DNA from 3 places in the Bacillus sp. SSR7 genome. Region 2 is predicted to be linked to each of the others. Evidence: riboswitches for the same ligand, from Rfam matches in the RefSeq annotation. Region 2 holds a riboswitch; each other region holds the start of a gene.
What was found. Region 2 has a riboswitch for magnesium ahead of mgtA (magnesium-translocating P-type ATPase). Riboswitches for the same ligand answer to the same signal wherever they lie in the genome.
Positions count from the first base shown of each region.

Region 1 (7,344 bases), on a different contig from region 2:
ATATTACTTGACATAGTAAAATAATAATTGAATTGGCGTCCAATACATATCATTAAAATTAAAGTGGTTCAAGTCGGAGGAAGGCACCTTTGGGTGTCTTTTCTTTATTATAAAAACCCTCAAGCATTCTTACACTTGAGGGCTTATCAATTGAAAGGTAGGGCTGTTTGGAGTTCTTTATATTAAGAACAAAGCGGGATTACTCCTAAACCAATTAATAGAGCTGCAGCAAACGCTGGAATTGGGACAGGGATCTCGATACCCTCTACAACTAAGAAGTATTGTCCACTTACTACTTTAAAACAAACTAATTGCATGGTTATTCCTCCCTTCTGCTAAGATTAATACATTATATTATTTAATCTAATTATTGATATAATTCAATAGTTTGCTTTTAAGAAAATGTGCAATTTATTTATATTCAGGTGAAGCGCCCTAAATCATCTTTCCCTTATTTTTAAAAGGACCTGCTCATTTAATCCTTAAAAACATAAAGTAATTTGAATCCATTAAAATACATGAGTGACTCCTTATTTTTCTCCTACTATTTAAAGGAGGAATTATTATGGGCTTTGGTGGTAGCTGCGGTGGCGGCTGTGGCTTTGCAGGAGGATTTGCTTTATTAGTTGTATTATTTATTTTATTAATTATTGTTGGAGCTTCTTGCTTCTGCTAAAAACTATGGGAAAAGACACTCTTGTTTGGGTGCCTTTTCTTTTTCTCAATATAAGAGCTATAAAAATATGCTATAGTTTTAATAGAAATTCCCTTTTGTGCAATGAGATAAAAATACCCAACAAAAAACCCACCTATTTCCGTAGGTGGGCCTTATCTTTATTACACAATACCAAATTATACTCCCATTTTTTCATAAACTTTATGCAATTATACAATTTCTCCTTTATGTGTACTGATTTCATTTTACGGATTTTATTCATTAATACATTTTGCGGTTTTAAAATCTTTATTTATATAAGTAGCTCATACATGGGTTTAAATATTTGTACCAATATTATCTAATGTTTTGGGATTTACTTTTTCTCCATCTATTGTCATCTTTATTTTTTGCTTCGAATTTGCTGTTACCACCCAAGCATTCGGTAAATAGCGATCTTCATGAGACAATGTAGAAGGTGAATTTATAACCCTTCCTCCTAAATATAGAGTAGCAGAGGATCCTCCATCCATTGCCATTGCATTTATTGCTCCTTTTTCATATAGAATATCTTGACACTCTTTTAACGTAGCCCCTATACTATGCGTCTGTCTACCGTCAATAACTAGAAACATAATTGTACCATCTTCTTTTTGTGCCATAATACTTCGCGGTGCAGAGCCCCAGCCACCGTCTCCTTCTGTAATCATTTTTTCTCCATTTACAATTAACTGTGGCATAAATCCTGCCGCTGAAACGACTTGTTTATCCAAAAGTTGTTGGGTAGAATAATTTCCTGTTATCATTTGCCCAAACTTTGTTAAACCCGTAATAATTGTAGGGGTATTTCTATCCATATTCGTATCAATAGCTTCCCCATTTTCTATTACTATTCCAGTTGCAACATTTCCTCCACCCCTTCCTGTTTCATCAGCAAATCCACTTGCATTCACAGCAACAAGTGCATGATTACGCTTTGCTATTACGCTAATTTTTTCTCCTCTGTTAGCGCCCTGTGTTCCTTGATGGCTAACAAGTTTAACATTGAAGGGATTGCTAATAGTAACTAATTTCCCTTCAAAAAGAAAGCGACTATCTTTGTTACTTTTAATTGTTTCTACATCAATTTCTAATGGTTGATTTTTAAATTCTTCTAATCTTTTTCCTGCTATTTTTTTATAAATATGCTCATCACTGTTTGACCATTTCGGATGGTTAATTCTATCTTGCAGTTTATCTAGTTCCTTTTGGGATAGGAATGTATATTTCGCATATTGTGGATGCTGAGAAGTTAGTATACTCCCAGCCATTGTTATACGAAGCTCTCGGCCATAGCTAGTACCAAATAATATTCCTATGCCAATAAGCATGAAAATAGACAACAGTAGCAAAATTCGTTTGAAGATTTTTCTTAGATGTTTCATAGTTTTATCCTCCAGCATTCATTACATTCAATAAATCCATTAAAATATTATTTATCTCAAGACATAAGTGTTTGATTTCCTCATTTTTGAATTCTCCACTAGATTTTAGCAATCAAGGCAAAATACTTATTCCGCATTTCGCTTTTACTTCAGTGTATATTTACAAATTTAATAACGTTTTTGCAACCATGAAATAAATTACTAATCCTGTTCCGTCAACAAATGTTGTAATAAATGGACCCGAAACAACTGCAGGATCTAGTTTTAATTTTCTTAGAATCAAAGGTAAAACTGCTGCTACAATAGAAGCCCAAATAACAATAAATAATAAAGTAATTGCTACAACTTGTGCAACTTCTGTTCCAACTCCTAACATGTAAGCACGAGTGAGCCCAGCTATCCCAAGTGCAAGCCCAAGAAGCATACCAATTGCAAATTCTTTTTTCATTACACGGAAAAGGTCTTTAAATTTCACCTCTCCGATACCAATTGCACGAGTAATTGTTGCTACAACCTGTGTTCCTGTATTCCCACCAGTACCTACTAATAACGGAACAAAGAAAGCAAGGGCAACTACAGTTTCAATTTCGTCTTCAAAATACTTTAATACCGTACCTGTGTATGCCTCAGCAACAAAAAGAAGTAATAGCCATGGTAGACGTTTTAAGAAAATGCTCCAAATGCTAGCTTCAAAGTAAGATTGATTCAATGGTTCACTTCCGCCTAACTTTTGAATATCTTCTGTAGCTTCTGCTTCCATAACATTCATTACGTCATCAAATGTTATAATACCAATCATTTTATTATTTGCTTTTGTCACAGGTATTGCTGCTAAATTATAATTCAGGAGCTTTTTTACAACTTCTTGCTGGTCAACTTCAGCTTGTACTGAAATTACCTCTTGAATCATAATAGTAGATAATATCTCTTCATCTGCTGCTAGTAATAACTCATGTATGGAAACGATTCCCTCAAGATAACCATGACTATCAAGAACATAACTATAAGATATTGATTCTACATTTTCAGAATGTTCCCTAATGTACTTCAATGTCATTTTTACTGACCAATTTCCTCTAACTGCAACAAAATCACTTGTGACAAGACTTCCTGCCGTTTCAGGTTTGAAATTCATCAATTTTTTTACGTTATGTTTTGTAATTTTGTCTAGATACGCCATTAATTTAGCTTGTTTTTCAGGATGAACCGCTAGAAGTAAATCTACTAATTCATCAATCGGTTGTAAATTTAGTAACTTTTTAGCTTTGTTTTCAGATAAGTGAATTAAGATATTATATTTTTCTTCTGCACTCATATATTGAAGAATTTTAGAGCTTTTTAATACGGGAATCGTATTTAGCAATATGATTTGATCTTCAATTGAAAATCTTTTTACTTCTTGTGCAACATCATACGACGGAAGACGTAAAACTTTCTCTGCATCCAAATTATTTTTGGTTACAAGTAATTCTTTTAATAATTTCTTCATGTTAACTCCTCCTCATATTGCTAAGGGAGACTCTAGAGTTTCATGAGTGGTTTTGTTTTATTTTATCTGTCTTAAATTTTTTATTAAGCAATAATAGTTACATTGCAATCAATTCATTAGTTAGAATTACCTCCTTTTTGAATATAGACAAGATAAAAATAAATAAAATTAAACAGAAAAACCTTTACTCAAAAAGGAGTAAAGGTTTTTTCACAATACAAATAAATGATTATTAAGACCGCCCTGCCAAAATCACAGAGGTGCCTTTCTATCAAATCGTATACCACTCCCTCGTTGAGTTTTAGCACTGTATAGCATAGGTTTTTATAACCAGCTACATTAAGAAGGGCCTTAATCCGACCGTTCCTGTTGACCCATTGGCGTCTCTCGACATTTTTGGGCAGCAGCGTTTCTCTATACAGGAGCCTCACCTAACAAAGTTTATTGAATTACTTCAAAATTTAAACCAGAATTTAATATTTGTCAACTGACTTTCAATTCCATTCATAAAAAAATCTTTTATAGAAAATTAAATTATATTTTCTTATAAATTTAAAATTCCCCTTAAAAACATAGAATTCAAATAGATTTAATTCGAAGAAGCGTTATAAAACATATGAAACTTATTGTTTTTAATCAAATTCCAATTGTATAACAAAAGATAAATAATTAGTCATTCTTTATATCAAAAGAACATTCTAAAAAAATCTTCTTTTATAATTAAAATCTTCTTTACTGTTTATCAAATTTATGTGGTTAAACTACTTAATCAAACGATACACTACAAGTCAAAAATATGTACTTATACGGAATGATTACATACATTTTCTCTTATCATTTCTCAAAGGACTATAAAGCAATAAAATAAATAAAATTAGCAATACGGTTGCTTGACAAGCAAAAAAAATATATTTATGCTTGCTACACGAAACAAACACATAAAATTTATATTGCTTAACCTGTTAGGTGAGGCTCCTATGCAAACACAGGCTATTGCCCAAAAATGTCGAAAGACGCCAATGGGTAGAACAGGAATTGTCGGATTAAGGCTCTTCTTAAGATAGCTAAGTAATGAATTTTCATTACTTTACGTTGTATAGTGCCAAAGCTCTACTAGGGGGAGAAAAGCCTTATTTAGTCATGCCATTTTGAATCCCTCTAGTTACATACTAGGGGGATTTTTGCGTAAAAAAACAGGGAGTAAGCGATAGAATCTTCCCAAACAAAAGTCATATTTAATAATTGACGAGAACAAGATTCTATTCATTAGCAAATGGAATATTATGTTTTGTTTTAAATCAGGAGGATATTAAAATGAAAAAAATATTAAAACTCGATTATCTATTGCTCCTTCCTCTATTCATAACTTGTACTTTAGGTATTATCATGATGTATAGCGCGAGCTCCATTGTCGCTGTCCAACATTACGGTTATAACAGTAGACATTTTGTTGATTCTCAATTAACAAAGCTACTTTTAGGAACAATAGGGTTAATAGTTTGTGCTTTACTCCCATATGAAATATGGAAAAAACGAATAGTCTCAATCTGTATTATGGTTGGGGGGACTTTTTTATTAATTATGGTTTTATGGAAAGGAAAAGTGGTGAATAATGCTCAATCATGGATCTTTGGAATACAGCCAGCTGAATTTCTTAAATTAGGAACAATCCTTGTAACAGCCCGTTTTTTTGCATTGCGACAAGAACAAGCTAAAAATAACTGGAGTGGTATCGGAAAACTTTTATTTTTTTTAGCTACAATTTTTTTTCTTATCTTTAAACAACCAAATTTAGGATCTGCACTTTTAATATTAGGTATAGGTTTTAGCATATTTCTTTGTTCAGGAATAAATATAAATCTACTAATCAAAAGAACTACCATCGGTTCTATTTTATGGTTACCTATTTTATATTATTTGATTCAATATAGTTTATCAGAAGTTCAAAAGACACGTATTACTACGATTTTCAATCCCTTTCTTGATGCGCAAGGAAATGGATACCAGCTTGTAAACTCTTTTATTGCCATGGGCTCTGGAGGAATCATTGGTCGTGGATTTGGAAATAGCATACAAAAAACAGGTTATCTTCCAGAACCACACACTGATTTTATAATGGCAATAGTTTCTGAAGAACTAGGATTTATTGGTGTATTTATTCTATTGGTTGGAGTTTTGACTATAGTACTTCGCTCCTTAAAAATTGCACAATTATGTGTAGATCCATTCGGCAGTTTTATAGCAATTGGTATAGGATGTATGATTGGTATGCAATCAGTTGTAAATTTAGGTGGTATTACGGGACTATTTCCTCTTACAGGTACTCCATTTCCATTTGTAAGTTTTGGTGGAAGTTCTTTAATGGTGAATTTAATAGCAATAGGAATATTGCTTAATATCTCAATTTTCAATAAAATAAGATTTCTCCCTCAGGATATATAGCTAATATACTCATATTGTCTTATTAAATAAACCGGTTTAACAACCTTCGATTATATATTCTATACTGATTTTCTCCTAGAAATATTTAACTTATGAAGCAAGCGAACAGTTTTTAGTTTATCTTCCCTTTTTATTTAGCTAGGTATTGGGGTACCGCCCCATACCTATCAATCTATTGTATTAGTGTCACCCCATAACGATAAAAATACACTTAGTTGCCAGAAAATAAACCTAATTCTTATACAGCATGTACTGATTATTAAAGAAAAAATGCAATCGGGTCTATCGCTACATCAATAAAAATAATTCAAAATACCTTTCATTAATAACTAATGAAAGGTATTTTGAATTAATCATTATAGTTCATCTTCTTCAAATTTTTCACTTTTATACTTGCTATATCCATATGTACATAAGCCAAAACAAACTCCACCTATACTATTTATTGTACGATAGTTGATTAATAATTACATCTAGAGAAACATCCCTGATTATAACAGTGAGCTTTGGCTAGCTATTCAAGTCACATTATTTTACTCTCTTCGGTAAAGCTGAGCCTGAATGTTCAATTACTGGATGAACATGAACATTAATTTCAGCATTACTAAAATAATTTTCACCTTGATCCCAATTCTTACTTATTTTCTTCCATTCTTTATAATTATTCCGCTTATATACTTCTCCTAACGCTAATACATCCACCTTATATTTTTTTTGAACAAGCTTTATTGATTTTTGAATCCTTTGCTCCATCTCTTTTGAAATATCCTTCGTTAAGCGTTTTTCATTCATGAATTTTTTATGATCACTAAAATGCAACTCCGCCAAAGTACCTTCGAGAAATAGATGAATATCAAACTTAGGTTTTGTAGTATTTTTAGTAAACACCTTTATTTTTCTGTGTAGCTTATGAATTTCATATGTAATAAGCTGATTCTTTTTACGTATGGTAAAATAACCTCCTAATTTTTCACCAATTACAAAGTTCATTCCCACTGTCTGTTCTCCGTTTAACATTCCAACACATTTGTTATCCTTCCCGCGAAACAACGCAGCCCCATTCATTTCTATCCCTTGTTTTGTTGGCCTTAAGACAGGAAGTACAAAACTTCGTTTTGAAATTATCTTTTCCTGCACATCACCAATTCTTACTGCCTCAATCATTTGAGCATTTTTCGGAGGATGTTCAGCTAGCATATCAATATACTGTGCCGGTAAATTTTCTGGTTTTGCACTTTGTTTCAAGATAGCTTCTGCATTTTTTTCAGAAACAAATAGACGGATGTTTCTTCTCATTTCATGATCACGAATATATAGATCAAGCGTATTTTGTA
Region 1 covers NZ_JBVVXV010000016.1:82,829-90,172, forward strand. Annotated here, with positions in the region: gene AC0NJG_RS23045 (hypothetical protein) at 183-317, opposite strand; gene AC0NJG_RS23050 (YjcZ family sporulation protein) at 566-676, shown strand; gene AC0NJG_RS23055 (phosphodiester glycosidase family protein) at 994-2,079, opposite strand; gene mgtE (magnesium transporter) at 2,240-3,568, opposite strand; M-box (ykoK) riboswitch at 3,849-4,014, opposite strand; M-box (ykoK) riboswitch at 4,520-4,696, shown strand; gene AC0NJG_RS23065 (FtsW/RodA/SpoVE family cell cycle protein) at 4,883-6,010, shown strand; gene AC0NJG_RS23070 (Ger(x)C family spore germination protein) at 6,539-7,344, opposite strand, start outside.
Region 1: linked by a shared signal. The riboswitch ahead of AC0NJG_RS23065 (FtsW/RodA/SpoVE family cell cycle protein) and the one ahead of mgtA (magnesium-translocating P-type ATPase) in region 2 are both predicted to bind magnesium.

Region 2 (7,344 bases):
ACATAATAACCTGCTTATTATTTCGTTATTAGCAGGTGTTTCTACTCACTCGATTAGAGACCTACTTGAAAAAGACATTCCGATTATTCGTGCCATGCCCAATACATCTGCAGCTATTTTAAAATCAGCTACTGCTATCTCACCTTCAAAACATGCAACAAAAGAACATATTCAAACTGCCATAGCTTTATTTGAAACGATTGGTCTCGTCTCTGTTGTAGAGGAAGAAGATATGCATGCTGTCACTGCATTATCTGGAAGTGGGCCTGCTTATATTTATTACGTAGTAGAAGCGATGGAAGAAGCTGCAAAAAAAATCGGTTTAAAAGAAGATGTTGCAAAGTCACTTATTCTCCAAACGATGATTGGTGCTGCCGAAATGCTAAAAGCAAGTGAAAAACACCCGTCTATTTTGCGAAAGGAAATTACCTCTCCTGGTGGAACGACCGAAGCGGGCATTGAAGTATTACAAGAACACCAATTTCAACAAGCGCTTATTTCTTGTATTACACAGGCAGCGCAACGATCACATAATCTTGGGAAAACGTTAGAACAATTAACAAAAGGAAACTAAAAAATGGAGCTCAATCTTACTTGAGCTCCATTTTTTATAAACATATATTTTTAGTTATTCGTCTTCCCAAAAATCTCTTCTTGCAGACGGCGACCAGTCGGTGTTGCTGCAAGTCCACCTTCAGCTGTTTCACGAAGTGCTACTGGCATCGTTTGTCCGATTCTAAACATCGCCTCAATTACTTCATCACATGGAATAGTACTCGTTACACCAGCTAATGCTAAATCAGCTGAAATCATCGCATTTGCAGCTCCTGCTGCATTACGTTTTACGCAAGGTACTTCTACAAGTCCTGCAACAGGATCGCATACTAAACCAAGCATGTTCTTTAATGAAATTGCCATCGCTGTAGCTGCTTGCTCTTGTGTTCCACCAGCCATTTCAACTGCAGCTGCAGCTGCCATTCCACTTGCTGAACCAACTTCAGCTTGGCATCCTCCCGCTGCACCAGAAATACAAGCGTTATTCGCAACAACCATACCGAAAGCTCCCGCTGTAAATAAGAATTCAATCATTTCTTCACGTGTAGGCTGCAATTTTTCTCTTAGTGCAAATAGTACACCTGGCACTGTTCCAGCAGAACCTGCTGTTGGTGTTGCACAAATAATTCCCATCGCCGCGTTTACTTCATTTGTTGCAACAGCTTTACTCACTGCGTCCAAAATCGTATCTCCAGATAAGCCTTTTCCGCTCTTCATATACGCCTGAACTTTTACAGCATCTCCACCAGTTAAACCAGTTGGTGATTTCACTCCGCGAATACCACGTTCTACTGCTTGCTCCATCACGACTAAGTTCTTTTCCATACCAGCAATTACTTCTTCACGTGAAATACTTCTTGTTTCCATTTCACATTGAATCATAATTTCTGCGATTTTTACATTTTGTTCTTTAGCTTGCGCCACTAGTTCCGCTGCGTTCCGAAACATGGTGTGTCCCCCCTGCAATTATTCCATAATAGTTACTTGACAAATATTTTGTTGCGCTTTTATTTCTTCAATCACTTCATCTGCTAATATTTCATCTGTTTCGATGACCATAAGCGCTCTTCTTCCTTTTTCTTTACGAGAAACACTCATTGTACTAATGTTAATCTCGTGTTTCGCAAGGATTGAAGCTACTGCTGCAATAGCACCGAAGCGATCGTTATTTACAATAAGTAGTGCTGGACTCGTGCCTGATAATTGAAGATCGAATCCGTTTAATTCTACAACTTCAATTTTACCGCCACCAATTGAGCAAGCAACAACTTCAATTTCTTCCTCACCTTTATACAAACGAATTCTCGCTGTATTTGGATGCGGTGCATTAGCATCTTCTTCAATAAATTCTACTTCGATTTCGCGCTCTTTTGCTATGTCTAGCGCCTCTGGAATACGTAAGTCATCTGTTTCAAACCCTAATATCCCACCGATTAGTGCTACATCCGTACCATGCCCACGATACGTCTTTGCAAATGATCCATATAATGAAATGCTTACTCTTTCTGGTTCATGACGAAACAGCTGGCGAGCAACTTGCCCCATTCTTGCTGCGCCTGCTGTATGTGAACTTGATGGACCAATCATAACTGGACCGATAATATCAAATACTGAGCGATACTTCATCATAACTCCCCCTAAACCTCTATGAAAAAATTTTTTACTATTCTATTAAGCTACCGAATTGGTTGCTTTTCCAGTTGTACTACGAATTGGATCGTTTTTGAATAACAATGAAACAATCTATCCTGAAATAATACTAGTTGTCATATGAAATAAGAAACTTAGCATTACCTTCATTTAAAAATAATATAAGCTAATCCACAATAAAGTCTGGTAGCAATCCAAAGTTTAACACAGAACCACTTACAAGGATAGCATAAACAAGTGAAACTATAATCAGTGGGAGTTTTGTCCATTCCCAATAATTATTAGCCCACAACAATCGTGCTTTTACGAGCAGTTATCTCTCGCCTAAATTCCTCGCATTCGCGAATTTTGAGGTAGAGTCTTACTGCCCATTAAATTGGGATAAATTATAATCTGCCCTCATTATAACTTGTTTTTAATAAAACGCTTACTTTTAATGAATTTTAAAAGTTCTGAATAAAATTCCTTTTTTGCTATTTGTATCATTCGTATGTCGTCTGACTTATATAACAGTTTTTCTAAATAATCGATACTATGTATTTTTATCCTATATCTTCACATCATTAAAAATTTCTGTTTCATCTAATATAAGCATGAAATGATAACAGTTTTATTTTATTTTTTTTAGAAAAAAAAAATGGCAACCTCTCGTCGCCATTTTTTCATATCATTATTATCTTTCTACTGGAAATGATTTTAAATCCGTTGCTATTTCTGTATTAGAAAATAGCTCTCTTGCCTCTTTCAATAATTCCTTATACGTATCCCCTTGATAACGAGAACTAATATGAGTCAATATTAATCGTTTTGCATTTGCCTGAAGTGCAATACTCGCAGCTTGCTTAGATGTGGAATGAAAATAATCATACGCTTGTTGTTCATCTTCTGCCGCAAAAGTTGCTTCATGAACTAGTACGTCAGCGTCTTGTGCCAGCTCTCTACTCGCTTCACAAAATCTTGTATCACCTAAAATGGTAATAATTCTTCCTTTTTGAGGTGGGCCGATAAAATCTTGTCCGTTTAGTATCGTACCATTTTCCAATTCAACCACTTCTCCATCTTTTAAACGCTTAAAGAGTGGACCTGGTTTCACACCCATCTCCAGCAATTTATCGACTAAAAGGGCGCCTTGTATATCTTTCTCTATAATACGATACCCAAAACATTCAATACCGTGTGACAATCTTTTCGTTTCCACATGAAATTCATTATCTTCAAACACAGTACCTTCTTCTGTTATCTCAACAATTTCAAGTGGGTATTTTACATGTGTCGTACTTACTGATAATGCTACTTCAATAAATTGTTTAATTCCTTTTGGTCCATACACTGTTAAAGGTGTAGTCCCTCCTTGAAACGAACGGCTTCCTAATAAACCAGGCAATCCAAAAATATGATCACCATGTAAATGCGTAATAAATATTTTTTCAATGCGGCGTGGACGTACTGATGTATGTAATATTTGATGTTGCGTCGCCTCGCCACAATCAAATAACCAAGTTTGTCCTCGTTCTTCTAACAATTGCAAAGCAATTGCTGAAACGTTCCTTCCTTTCGAAGGAACACCTGCACCAGTTCCTAAAAATACAAATTCCACTTTCTTTCCTCCAGCTCTTTATATAATCTACCTTTCATCTTACGGAATGTTATTTCAAATGGCAAATCGAATTTACACAACCAATCATCTAGACAACTATATATCACGAACGTTATACTCAAAAAATTTAGATATCGTTCGTGTTTTATGTTAAAATGATTATACTACATTTTAAGGGAGCGTTTTATTATGAAAGAAGCATTTCGTTTACAAACTGATTTTTCATCTTCATTTGATCGCTGGGTAAGTTCTTTCGTGTCTGATCACCCAGCACAATTAGAATGGACGACTTTGAAAGAGTTAATCCATGAATATACAACAACACATACAAATGATTCGTTACCAACATATATTTCTTCAGCTTTAACATATTATGCACAACGCGTTTCAACTGCAAACAGTTCAGAGATTGTTATTTTTGAAAATGCTACAATCTCATAATCTATAACAAAAAGCACTGTGATCAGTGCTTTTTGTTTATGTTCATTACAATATTTATTTTCCAACCTTATTTCAAAAAAACTCCGCTTATTTCCTACTATATAGCCATCATAAACCTATTTGATTTTTCAAAAAAAGATATTGACACTATAAATTTACAGTGCTAACATTCAAATTGTAATTGAATATGGTCTCTGTTAGGTGAGGCTCCTGTATAGAGAAACGCTGCTGCCCAAAAATGTCGAGAGACGCCAATGGGTCAACAGGAAAGGTCGGAATGAAGGCCTTTTTTAACGTAGCTGGTTTCAGTACCTATGCTATACAGTGCTAAAACTCAACGAGGGAGAGGTGCGTATATTTTGTCATACACAAAACTGTTTTGATCTATATTTACTAACAGTCTTTGTTGTGGACTCTTTTAACTGCGAATTCAGACCTTTACTCGTTTTGAGTAAAGGTCTTTTTACGTATTATGCACCTTACTATGAAACAAACATAGCATATTCAGAAACTACTAAATTGTACGGAGGTGAGGAACAGTTGGCAATTGATGATTCGGCCCAGATACCCATATGTTTTACGTTAATATTTCATCATGGAGGTAAGAAAGAAACTGTTCCTCCTAATTTTAAATAGTCGAGTAACAGCTTGTTTCCTCCTCCATGAAAAAGGAGGAACTACCGATGTTAAATTTACAAAGACAAGAAACGAAACATTCATACGATCAAGATTGTATGAAAACAAATAACAAATTATTAGTGGAAGCCGCAACGCAGGATGCAAACAAAGCGTTACAACTTTTAGAAACAACAGAAAATGGACTCTCTAAAGAAGAAGCGTCTCGTAGACTTTCTTTATATGGCCTTAATGAAGTAGCTCATAATAAAACATCACCGTGGTACATTCAATTTCTGCTGGCATTTAAAAATCCATTTATTTTTGTTTTATTAGCTCTCGGCGCACTTTCTTTTTTCACAGATGACATACAAGGAACTATTGTCGTATCTGTAATGGTAATGCTAAGTGCAACGATTCGCTTTTTACAAGAATTTCGTTCTCAAAAAGCTGCGGATCAGTTAAAGGCTATGGTTCGAACAACGGCGAGTGTCTTTAGAATAGATAGATTTGTACACGAAACAAAAAATGTAAAGATTTTAAAGCAAACCGATACAACGGAAATTCCAATTGAGGAACTTGTACCTGGCGATATTATCTCACTTTCAGCCGGAGACATTGTTCCAGCTGATGTGCGTATTTTATCGGCTAAAGATTTATTTGTAAATCAGTCTTCTTTAACGGGGGAAGCACTACCTGTAGAAAAGTACGAAAACTGCTATCATACAGAAAATAAACATCTATTACCGAAAAGCACGAAAAAAAATTACAATCCACTCGATATGGAAAATCTTTGCTTCATGGGGACAAATATTGTAAGTGGTAGCGCAAAAGCTGTTGTCGTCTCCACAAGTACTGATACGTATTTCGGCTCTTTAGCAAAAAAAGTAATCGGTAAACGCGTAGAAACAAGCTTTGATAAAGGTGTAAACAAAGTAAGCTGGCTCTTAATTACATTCATGCTTATTATGGCACCTATCGTTCTTCTCATTAACGGATTCACAAAAGGGGATTGGCAAGAAGCTTTCTTCTTCGCTATTGCAATCGCAGTTGGTCTAACACCTGAAATGTTACCAATGATTGTGACTGCTAATTTAGCTAAAGGTGCCGTTAACATGTCTAAACAGAAAGTAATTGTAAAACAGCTGAATTCTATTCAAAACTTAGGTGCTATGAACATTCTTTGTACCGATAAAACAGGAACTTTAACAGAAGATAAAGTTGTACTTGTTCGGCACTTAGATCCTAATGGTAATACATGTAATCGTGTATTACAATTTGCCTATTTAAATAGCTTCTATCAAACAGGATTGAAAAATTTAATAGATAAAGCCGTTATAAAACATACAGAAGAAAATCAAAAATTTGATCCATCCGTTTTTCAAAAACTAGATGAAATTCCATTTGATTTTGCTCGCCGGCGTATGTCTGTCATCGTGAAAGATATTTCAGGTGAACATACAATGGTTTGTAAAGGGGCAGTAGAAGAAATTTTATCTATTTGTAACTACACTGAAGTAGATGGCAAAGTTGTTTCTCTTACCGATGACATGCGCGTAAATGTAAAACAACTAAGTGAGACATTAAATAGTGAAGGTATGCGTGTTATTGCTGTAGCTTATAAAAAAGATAGACCAATACATGATACAGAGTACGCGGTACAAGATGAAAATGATATGATTCTCGCTGGATATATTGGCTTTTTAGATCCACCGAAACCATCTGCCGCTACTGCCATTCAAGCATTACAGAAGCATGGAGTACAAGTGAAAATTTTAACTGGCGATAACGAAATCGTGACAAGAAAAGTTTGCAAAGAAGTTGGATTAAATATCGGTGAGCCTGTCCTTGGTTACGAAATTGATTCTTTACCTGATAAAGCATTAGCAAAATTAGCCGAAGAAACAACTGTATTTGCTAAACTAAATCCAATGCAAAAATCTCGCATTATACGAGTATTACAAGGAAACGGACACACTGTAGGTTATATGGGAGATGGCATTAACGATGCCGTAGCGTTACGTGAAGCTGATGTTGGCATATCTGTTGATACTGCTACCGATATTGCAAAAGAGTCTTCCGACATTATTTTACTTGAAAAAAGTTTAACGATATTAGAAGCAGGTATTTTAGAAGGACGCACTACATTCGGAAATATTTTAAAGTATATTAAAATGACAGCTAGCTCTAACTTTGGAAATGTATTCAGTGTGTTGGTAGCAAGTGCTTTCATTCCCTTCTTGCCGATGCTTGCCATTCACCTTTTAATTCAAAACTTGCTTTATGATATTTCACAACTTTCTATTCCATGGGACAAAATGGATAAAGAATTTTTAGAAAAACCAAGAAAATGGGATACTGCCAACTTACGAAACTTCATTATTTGCATCGGTCCCATTAGTTCCATATTTGATATCATCACATATGTAGTCATGTGGAACGTCTTCGGCGCAAATACAGCTAGCGAACAATCATTATTCCAATCT
Region 2 covers NZ_JBVVXV010000002.1:341,142-348,485, reverse strand. Annotated here, with positions in the region: gene proI (pyrroline-5-carboxylate reductase ProI) at 1-574, shown strand, start outside; gene sdaAA (L-serine ammonia-lyase, iron-sulfur-dependent, subunit alpha) at 625-1,503, opposite strand; gene sdaAB (L-serine ammonia-lyase, iron-sulfur-dependent subunit beta) at 1,522-2,181, opposite strand; partial or broken gene AC0NJG_RS05860 (hypothetical protein) at 2,261-2,500, opposite strand; gene rnz (ribonuclease Z) at 2,879-3,802, opposite strand; gene AC0NJG_RS05850 (DUF3932 family protein) at 3,992-4,243, shown strand; M-box (ykoK) riboswitch at 4,430-4,597, shown strand; gene mgtA (magnesium-translocating P-type ATPase) at 4,927-7,344, shown strand, end outside.

Region 3 (7,344 bases), on a different contig from region 2:
GGAAAAGAGGCATTAGCGGTATGCTCAACAAGTTGATTTATATTCAAATGAGAAACAAATGGTCGATCTCTATAAAAAAACAATCCAATGATTCTATTCAATACAAAAGCAAAACAGCATGCTACAATGGCTTGAATTACACAAGTTCTATTTTTATATTTTTTGTTTAACCAAAGAATCATAAATAATAGTATGAACATATACTGAGCATATTCAGCAAAAAAAATCATTAAATAATTGATGTATATATTTTCTCCCACGTACTCATTTATATAGCGAAATCCATTATAATCAAGATTGTTTATTAAATTTAACATTTCTCCTCCATAAACAAATATATTACCTGTTAATTTTATTGAAAATTTAGTTACTTACCAGTGTTCCCATTGCCATTAAAGAACTTCCATTAAACCTAATAAGCGGAAGAGTGGTGCCTGTAAGGGGAAAAATTCCTGTGACACCTCCTAAATTAACAATAATCACACTCAGTTTATTAAACTCTGCAGGCTGTACTCCAAATATCCAAGGTTGTGCATTATTAACAACTTTTCCTTTCCATAAAACTAAAAATAGTAATACAAATTATTAATTTTAAATAAAGTTTATTTAATTGAGAGCGAAAACAGAGTTCACTACTATAGCCATAATTTTTAACTGCAACAATTGAGCTAGTACTATACTTCATCAAAATTCTAAATACAATTGTAATGATAAGTAAAAAAAACAACAGATAATCCAGTAACTTAAATACTTTTTGTATTTCTAATCTCTCTTTCTCCATACTTCCAACAAGCTTTTCTACAAACTTTGCAGGAACGAACATAGGTATAAAAAATTAACATAAATTTCTTATAGGCCTAGTAACATTTTTGCAATGGTAAAGTACAGAATTAACCCCGTTCCATCGACTAATGTCGTAATGAACGGACCTGAGATAACAGCTGGATCCAGCTTTAACTTATTTAATATCAAGGGTAATACAGATGAAACAATAGACGACCAAATAACAATGAACAATCCAGTAATAGCTACAACCTGTGCGACTTCTGTACCTACGCCTAAAGTGTACGCACGAATTAATGCCGCCACAGCTAATGTAATCCCCAGCAAAATACCCACTAATGCTTCTTTTTTTATAACCCGAAATATATCTTTAAATTTCACCTCATTTAGAGCTACAGCTCGAACCAATGTAGTTACGACCTGTGTACCTGTATTTCCTCCGGTTCCAATTAACAAGGGAATAAAAAAAGCCAGTGCAACTACATGAGTCAAAGTTTCTTCATAATGTCGCAGTACTGAACCAGTATATGCTTCTGCTACAAATAGAAGTAATAACCAACCTATACGTTTACGGTATATTTGCCAAATCGAGGTTTCAAAATACGGCTTATCTAAAGGGGTGCTTCCTCCTAATTTTTGAATATCTTCAGTTGCTTCTTCTTCGAAAACATCCATTGCATCATCGAAGGTTATGATACCTATCATCCGATTATCCATCGTTGTTACAGGTATAGCGGATAAATCATAATCCATTAGTTTTTGTACAGCTTCCTGTTGGTCTAAGTCCACTGAAACTGAAATAACATTCGATGCCATGATTGATGATAAAGTTTTATCATCTGTAGCTAGCAATAATTCACGAATTGAAACAATTCCATTTAGCTGACCACGTGTATCAAGAACATAAATATACGAAATTGATTCTACCCCTGCGCCAATTTTCCTAATATGCGACAGCGTATCTTTCACTTTCCAATTTTCCCTGGCAGCAATATAGTCAATGGTCATTAAACTGCCCGCTGTTCCAGATTGAAAAACCAACAGACTTCTAATTCTATTTTGAGATTCTTTAGATAAAAGTTGTATCAGTTTTTCAGCCTGAAGTCGATGAATTGAAAGAATTACATCAACAAGGTCATCAATAGATTGCCTAGCTAATAGCTCTTCTCCTTTATCCATAGGCACGTTGGTGTAAATATTATATTGCTCCTCTGGAGTAAGGTAACTAAGAATTTTCGCACCTTTTTCAGCAGGAAAATATTTCATTAAAGATATCTGATCTTTATGATGAAGTTCTTTCATTTCCATTGCAATATCATAGGATTGAGTTTTTATAAGCTCTTGCACTAAGTGTGTATCTTTTGTTGCTAATAATTGTTGTAAGCATTTTTTCATCGTAATTCCTCCTTAAGGACAGTGGTACTTGGTATCATTTTCCCACTTCTAGGAAAACTAATTTCTTAATAAATATGGGATCAATATCATCAATCATTAGTCTTCCCCCCTTTTATAAAAGATTTATTACAAATAAAATTTTGCATATAAAAAACCTCCCTTAGTAATTCAACTAAAGGAGGTTGCTAAAAAAGACATAGCTAAATAAAGCTCATTCCCCCTAGTTGAGTTTTGGCACTATACAACGTAAAGGATGAATTATTATTCATCACTTAGCTATCTTAAGAAGAGCCTTAATCCGACAATTCCTGTTCTACCCATTGGCATCTTTCGATATTTTTGGGCAATAGCCTGTGTTTGTATAGGAGCCTCACCTAACAGGTCATAAATATTTCAAATTTTTTGTTCGTTTCGTGTTAAAGCATATCTACTATTTTTGAACTTGTCAAGTAATAACAGAACTTATTTTTTCAATTTTTTATATTATAATATTCCCAAACCATAGATATAAATTTCTGTATACAGTTTTATATTTATACAAAAAACCTCACAATTCACGCATTAAATTCTATGAAATATTAAATTAATTTCCTTTTTTATTACACCTGTCCTGGCTCTTTATTATTGGAAATCAATATATAATAATAATTATGAAACAAGAGAAGGAGGATATAACTATAAATTTGTTGAGTATTCCACGTGAAACTCAAGTATATCTAACAATAAAAGCAATAGAAGATAAAATTTCACATGCATTTGGTAGTATAGACAGTACATTAGATACCGTTGAAAAGTTTTTGGATATTCCCACCACATTTACAGAACAGGATTACCAAGACCAAGCTGATGCTATTCATTTGGAAAATAGATTGAATATACAATTCACAACCTAATAAAGAAAGCGTTCAACGAATTTTGAACGCTTTAAAACAGAAATTACAAAGAAATAAGAATTTTTTAATATATTTTATTTCAAATGGCGAAGATTAAAAATCAAATGAAAATTAATTGTATATGCAGTTGATTGGACTGCGTCATTACCAAAAATTCCCTTTATGTCTGCAATTGAAGGAGTGTCCTAGTTCTAAATTTAGAATGTGGCTACACTGATAGTTGTTTAATTCTTGATATAAGACACATCTCTACACTAAAAATATCCACTGGAGTACTTTCCTTATCTTATGATTAAAAGTACAACTGAAAGGCACTTATGCTAATACGCATAAGTGCCTTTCTCACTAGTATTATATACAACTAGTTATATAAGAATCCTTTATACCATTATTCTGGGAAAATAAAGTTAGAGTTCCCTTCACTATTATTGGAATCCTCTTTCGGGAACGTAATAGTAGAACCTTGATTCCCTTTATTTATTTCTTGCTCTTCAGGAAATACAATGGAAGAATTATTACCTAAGTTTGGTGAAAAACCAAGTTTAGATAATATGGCTTTTAAGTCAGGTAAAACACCAATTTTATCAGAGGTTGGATCGTTAGATTTCGTTCCAGTACTAGAATCACTTAAAATATCCCTAAGCTGGCTTGGTGTAAATACTTTTCCCTGATTATTTTTTGCAATTCCTTGAATTGATGCAGCAGCACCAGCAATAATAGGTGATGCGCTAGATGTTCCACTAAAGCTAGAAGTATATAGATTTGTTGTAAATTCACTTGGTTTAGCATCTGTTGTATCTACTGCATTCCCCCATCCATACACATCCACCCTACTACCATAATTAGAGAAATATGAACGTTTATGAGGAACCCTTGCAGAAGCTGCCCCAACCATAATTGCCCCTGAATCTTTAAAATCAGGACTATTACGATTTAGAACTTGTTTACCATTACGGTCTCTAAATTGATCTAAATCGTTTCCGCCGTTTGCACCTGCTTCAATAATAATAATACCCTTATTTGTTCCCAGACGAATTGCATCAAATATATCCGGTTTTACTTCTACAGGAAGATAGTTCTTATCTCCATATCCATCATAAGTAGCCTGGGCTTCTAATAAAAGGATATCTCCAGCTTGCATATTGTTAACTGCACTTAAGATAGCATCAGCTGTATTATAATTTCCGTTATCCCTAATCTGAGATACAACCTTTACTTTAGCTTTCGGTGCAATCCCAATTCCACCTATGTTATTATCCTCTGCCGAAACAATCCCTAAGACTGAGGTACCATGATCATGGTGTTCACTCTTATTCTGTCCGGATATCAATTCAATCTTTTGATTCACTAAATCCTCATGACTAAATAACCAGCCATACTCCATGTCTACAAAAGTAGTTCCTTTTCCATCCCCACCTTTTATGCTCCAGGCATAAGGTGCATTAATTCCTAATGGTGCTGGTTCAAGGTAACCTTGTCTTGTAAGTCTAGGCTCATCATATGGATTAACAGATAAATTTGGTAAACGCTCTTCTGGTGGCGCCTCTTCTTCCTGTAAATACGCCGTTTCAACAAGAGATGATTTTTCAATTTTTGTAAGTAATGCTTGTACATCAATATCATCTTGCATTTCTACAATATAGTAGTTTAGCAAATTAGAAGAAATATGATTGGAATCTTTTATTTCTTTACCTAGATTTTTAATTTCTTTAGGATTTAAAGAATTAAAAAGTCGATTTATAGTTACATTTGGATATTCAGCTAAAATTCCAATGAATTCAGGATCTTGTTTTTCTTCTTTAATGAATTTTTCTATTCCATCCTGATATGGTAAATTCGCTTCATTTTTAAATTTTAAAATTAATTGTTTAGTAGCTTGCTTATGTACAGTAGAATTCAATTGCTTATTTGAATAATTGTAAGTAGCTGCGTAGGCAACTTCTGATTTTTCACTTGGAAGTATACCGCCTATTCCATTAAATGCTGTTAATGCAATTGAAGAAACTAGAATTCCCTTAAAAATTTTCAAAACGTGCACCTCTTCTTATCAATATATAATTATAAAAAAATGTATATTACCTAACTTCTTTTTATCAAACCGTTTTATATGTAGGACTGTATTTTCAACTCCATTCATTATTTAATACTTGTTTATACACCGTTAATACAACTAATTCATACCGACAATTTTATTCATTCAGTCGCACAACTGTAACCATTATAGTTACACCTTTATAAAATAGTCAACCTTAAATGCAATTTTGCATGTAAAATCATACATACTTCTATTAACTTGCCTCCAATTATTTCAAAAGAAGTTGAACTTCTATCATTTTGAGTAATTGCATATATGTAATATAAAACATATAAGGAGGTTAAAATGTGGTAATCTCAAGACAAGATTCCTGGACTGATGATAACGATTTACTTCTCGCATCAACAGTACTTCAGAATATTCGTAACGGTGGAACACAGTTAGCTGCATTCAAAGAAGTCTCAAAACTACTAGCTAGAACACCCGCAGCCTGTGGATTTCGTTGGAATTCATATGTGAGAAAACAATATCAAGAAGAAATACAACAAGCAAAACAAGAGCGAAAAGCGGGAAACAACATTCCCTTCTCTCCACCAGAAAAAGAAACAAACTCTTTGCCTATTACATTAGATGACATTATTCTCTTTCTACAAAATTATAAAGATGTGAATGAATTGACAAAGTTACAAAATCAAATTGAAGATTTAGAAGCTGAGAATCAATCCCTTTTACAACGTTTAACTATGTATGAAGAAGAGTATCGTATGTTACTGAACCATATCGATAAGACAAGAAATTTAATTGTAGTTGATTAAACAGCATAACTATATCGAGTTTCAAGTAGGACCTTTACCCTTCAAAACCACTAATTATAAAGAGAATTCAGACTATTGTAATTGGTAATAAGTAAAATACACATACATAATGTATGTGTATTTTTAATTTGACTATTATTAAGAGAAATACTTAGTCTATGTTACATCTTTTCTAATATTTCTTGTCTTTCACACCATTTTGTTAGCTTTTCTAATGCTTTTTTAGATAAACGTTTTGTTTTATGATTACAAAATCTCGATAATGTAGACGGAGAAATACTAATTTCATCTGCTATTTCACGAATGCTTACCTTTTTTTCATTGTGTACTTTCAGTATTTGGTCACGAATCTTTTTCTCTATTTGCTCGACCGATTCTACAGTCTTCTTTATCTCTTTAACAACTGTTACTTCAGGTAATTGTTCTTGAGGCTCTTCTATGCTCTTCTTTCCAATTACCCTATCCATTGATTGCAGCATTTCCTCAGGAGGTAAAATAGTTATTCCTAAGTTAGCGTAATAATTTTTAAACCAGTTACGTTTCCCAATTTGTTGTTCATCCAGCGGATCACTATACTCCCAATGAGAGATTACTTTCTCATTTTCCAAATCCATTAGAACATTTTCTAGCTGTTCCTTAATACGATTCGGCTTCCAATCTTTTGGAATGTCCATTACTGCTAGTAATCCTTTGTCCCCTCCTATAGAATAAGGCTTTTTCAATGATGAATACATTTGCCTAATTCTCCATTGCCACGTTAAATATCGAATTAACCTTTTATGATATTTATGTCTATAACTATTATATTCAAGTGCTTTTTTAGACAATAAGGCCGTTGTATTATTTGATCCGTATAAGTAATTAGTTAAAAAGCTGCCGGGCTTAATACGACAAGACTCAATACCCATATACTCATTTGTAACACTATGTCTCCACAATACAACCGAATCTAATACGAATAATCTCTTAACAACCTCACGCTTTAATTCTAGTCGTTCTCCTTCATCATCGCGGTCATTTAATACTACAACCTCATTTTCATCATTTAAATAGATAAAAATACTCGCTAAAGCAGCAATTCTCTTTGCTATTTTAATTTTATCTTCAGCTCGATAATATTCTTTATTTTTAACGACTGTCTTTGGAATGTTGCACATTTCTAAAACTTGCTCATATGAAAAATCAATAAACTCATCTGGAGATTTTGCTTCGTTGATCCACTGTATTGTAATTGCATCTAAACAATCTGCCGTTAAATCATCCATATTACTCATTACATCATCAACAAGGGTATTCCATCGGGCAGCTTCTTCAATATTTGTAAGTCTTAAATCCTCGTCTTTATGTGAAGAAAGTTGGGCCATCCCATTAGAAGACTTCGTTTCAATAGGATATTGTAAAACTTTGGTATTGTCATCCTCTT
Region 3 covers NZ_JBVVXV010000014.1:37,093-44,436, forward strand. Annotated here, with positions in the region: gene AC0NJG_RS21355 (undecaprenyl-diphosphatase) at 1-317, opposite strand, end outside; partial or broken gene AC0NJG_RS21360 (cell division protein FtsW) at 472-760, opposite strand; gene mgtE (magnesium transporter) at 850-2,178, opposite strand; M-box (ykoK) riboswitch at 2,388-2,567, opposite strand; gene AC0NJG_RS21370 (hypothetical protein) at 2,865-3,071, shown strand; gene AC0NJG_RS21375 (S8 family peptidase) at 3,460-5,100, opposite strand; gene AC0NJG_RS21380 (RsfA family transcriptional regulator) at 5,454-5,921, shown strand; gene AC0NJG_RS21385 (helix-turn-helix domain-containing protein) at 6,083-7,344, opposite strand, start outside.
Region 3: linked by a shared signal. The riboswitch ahead of mgtE (magnesium transporter) and the one ahead of mgtA (magnesium-translocating P-type ATPase) in region 2 are both predicted to bind magnesium.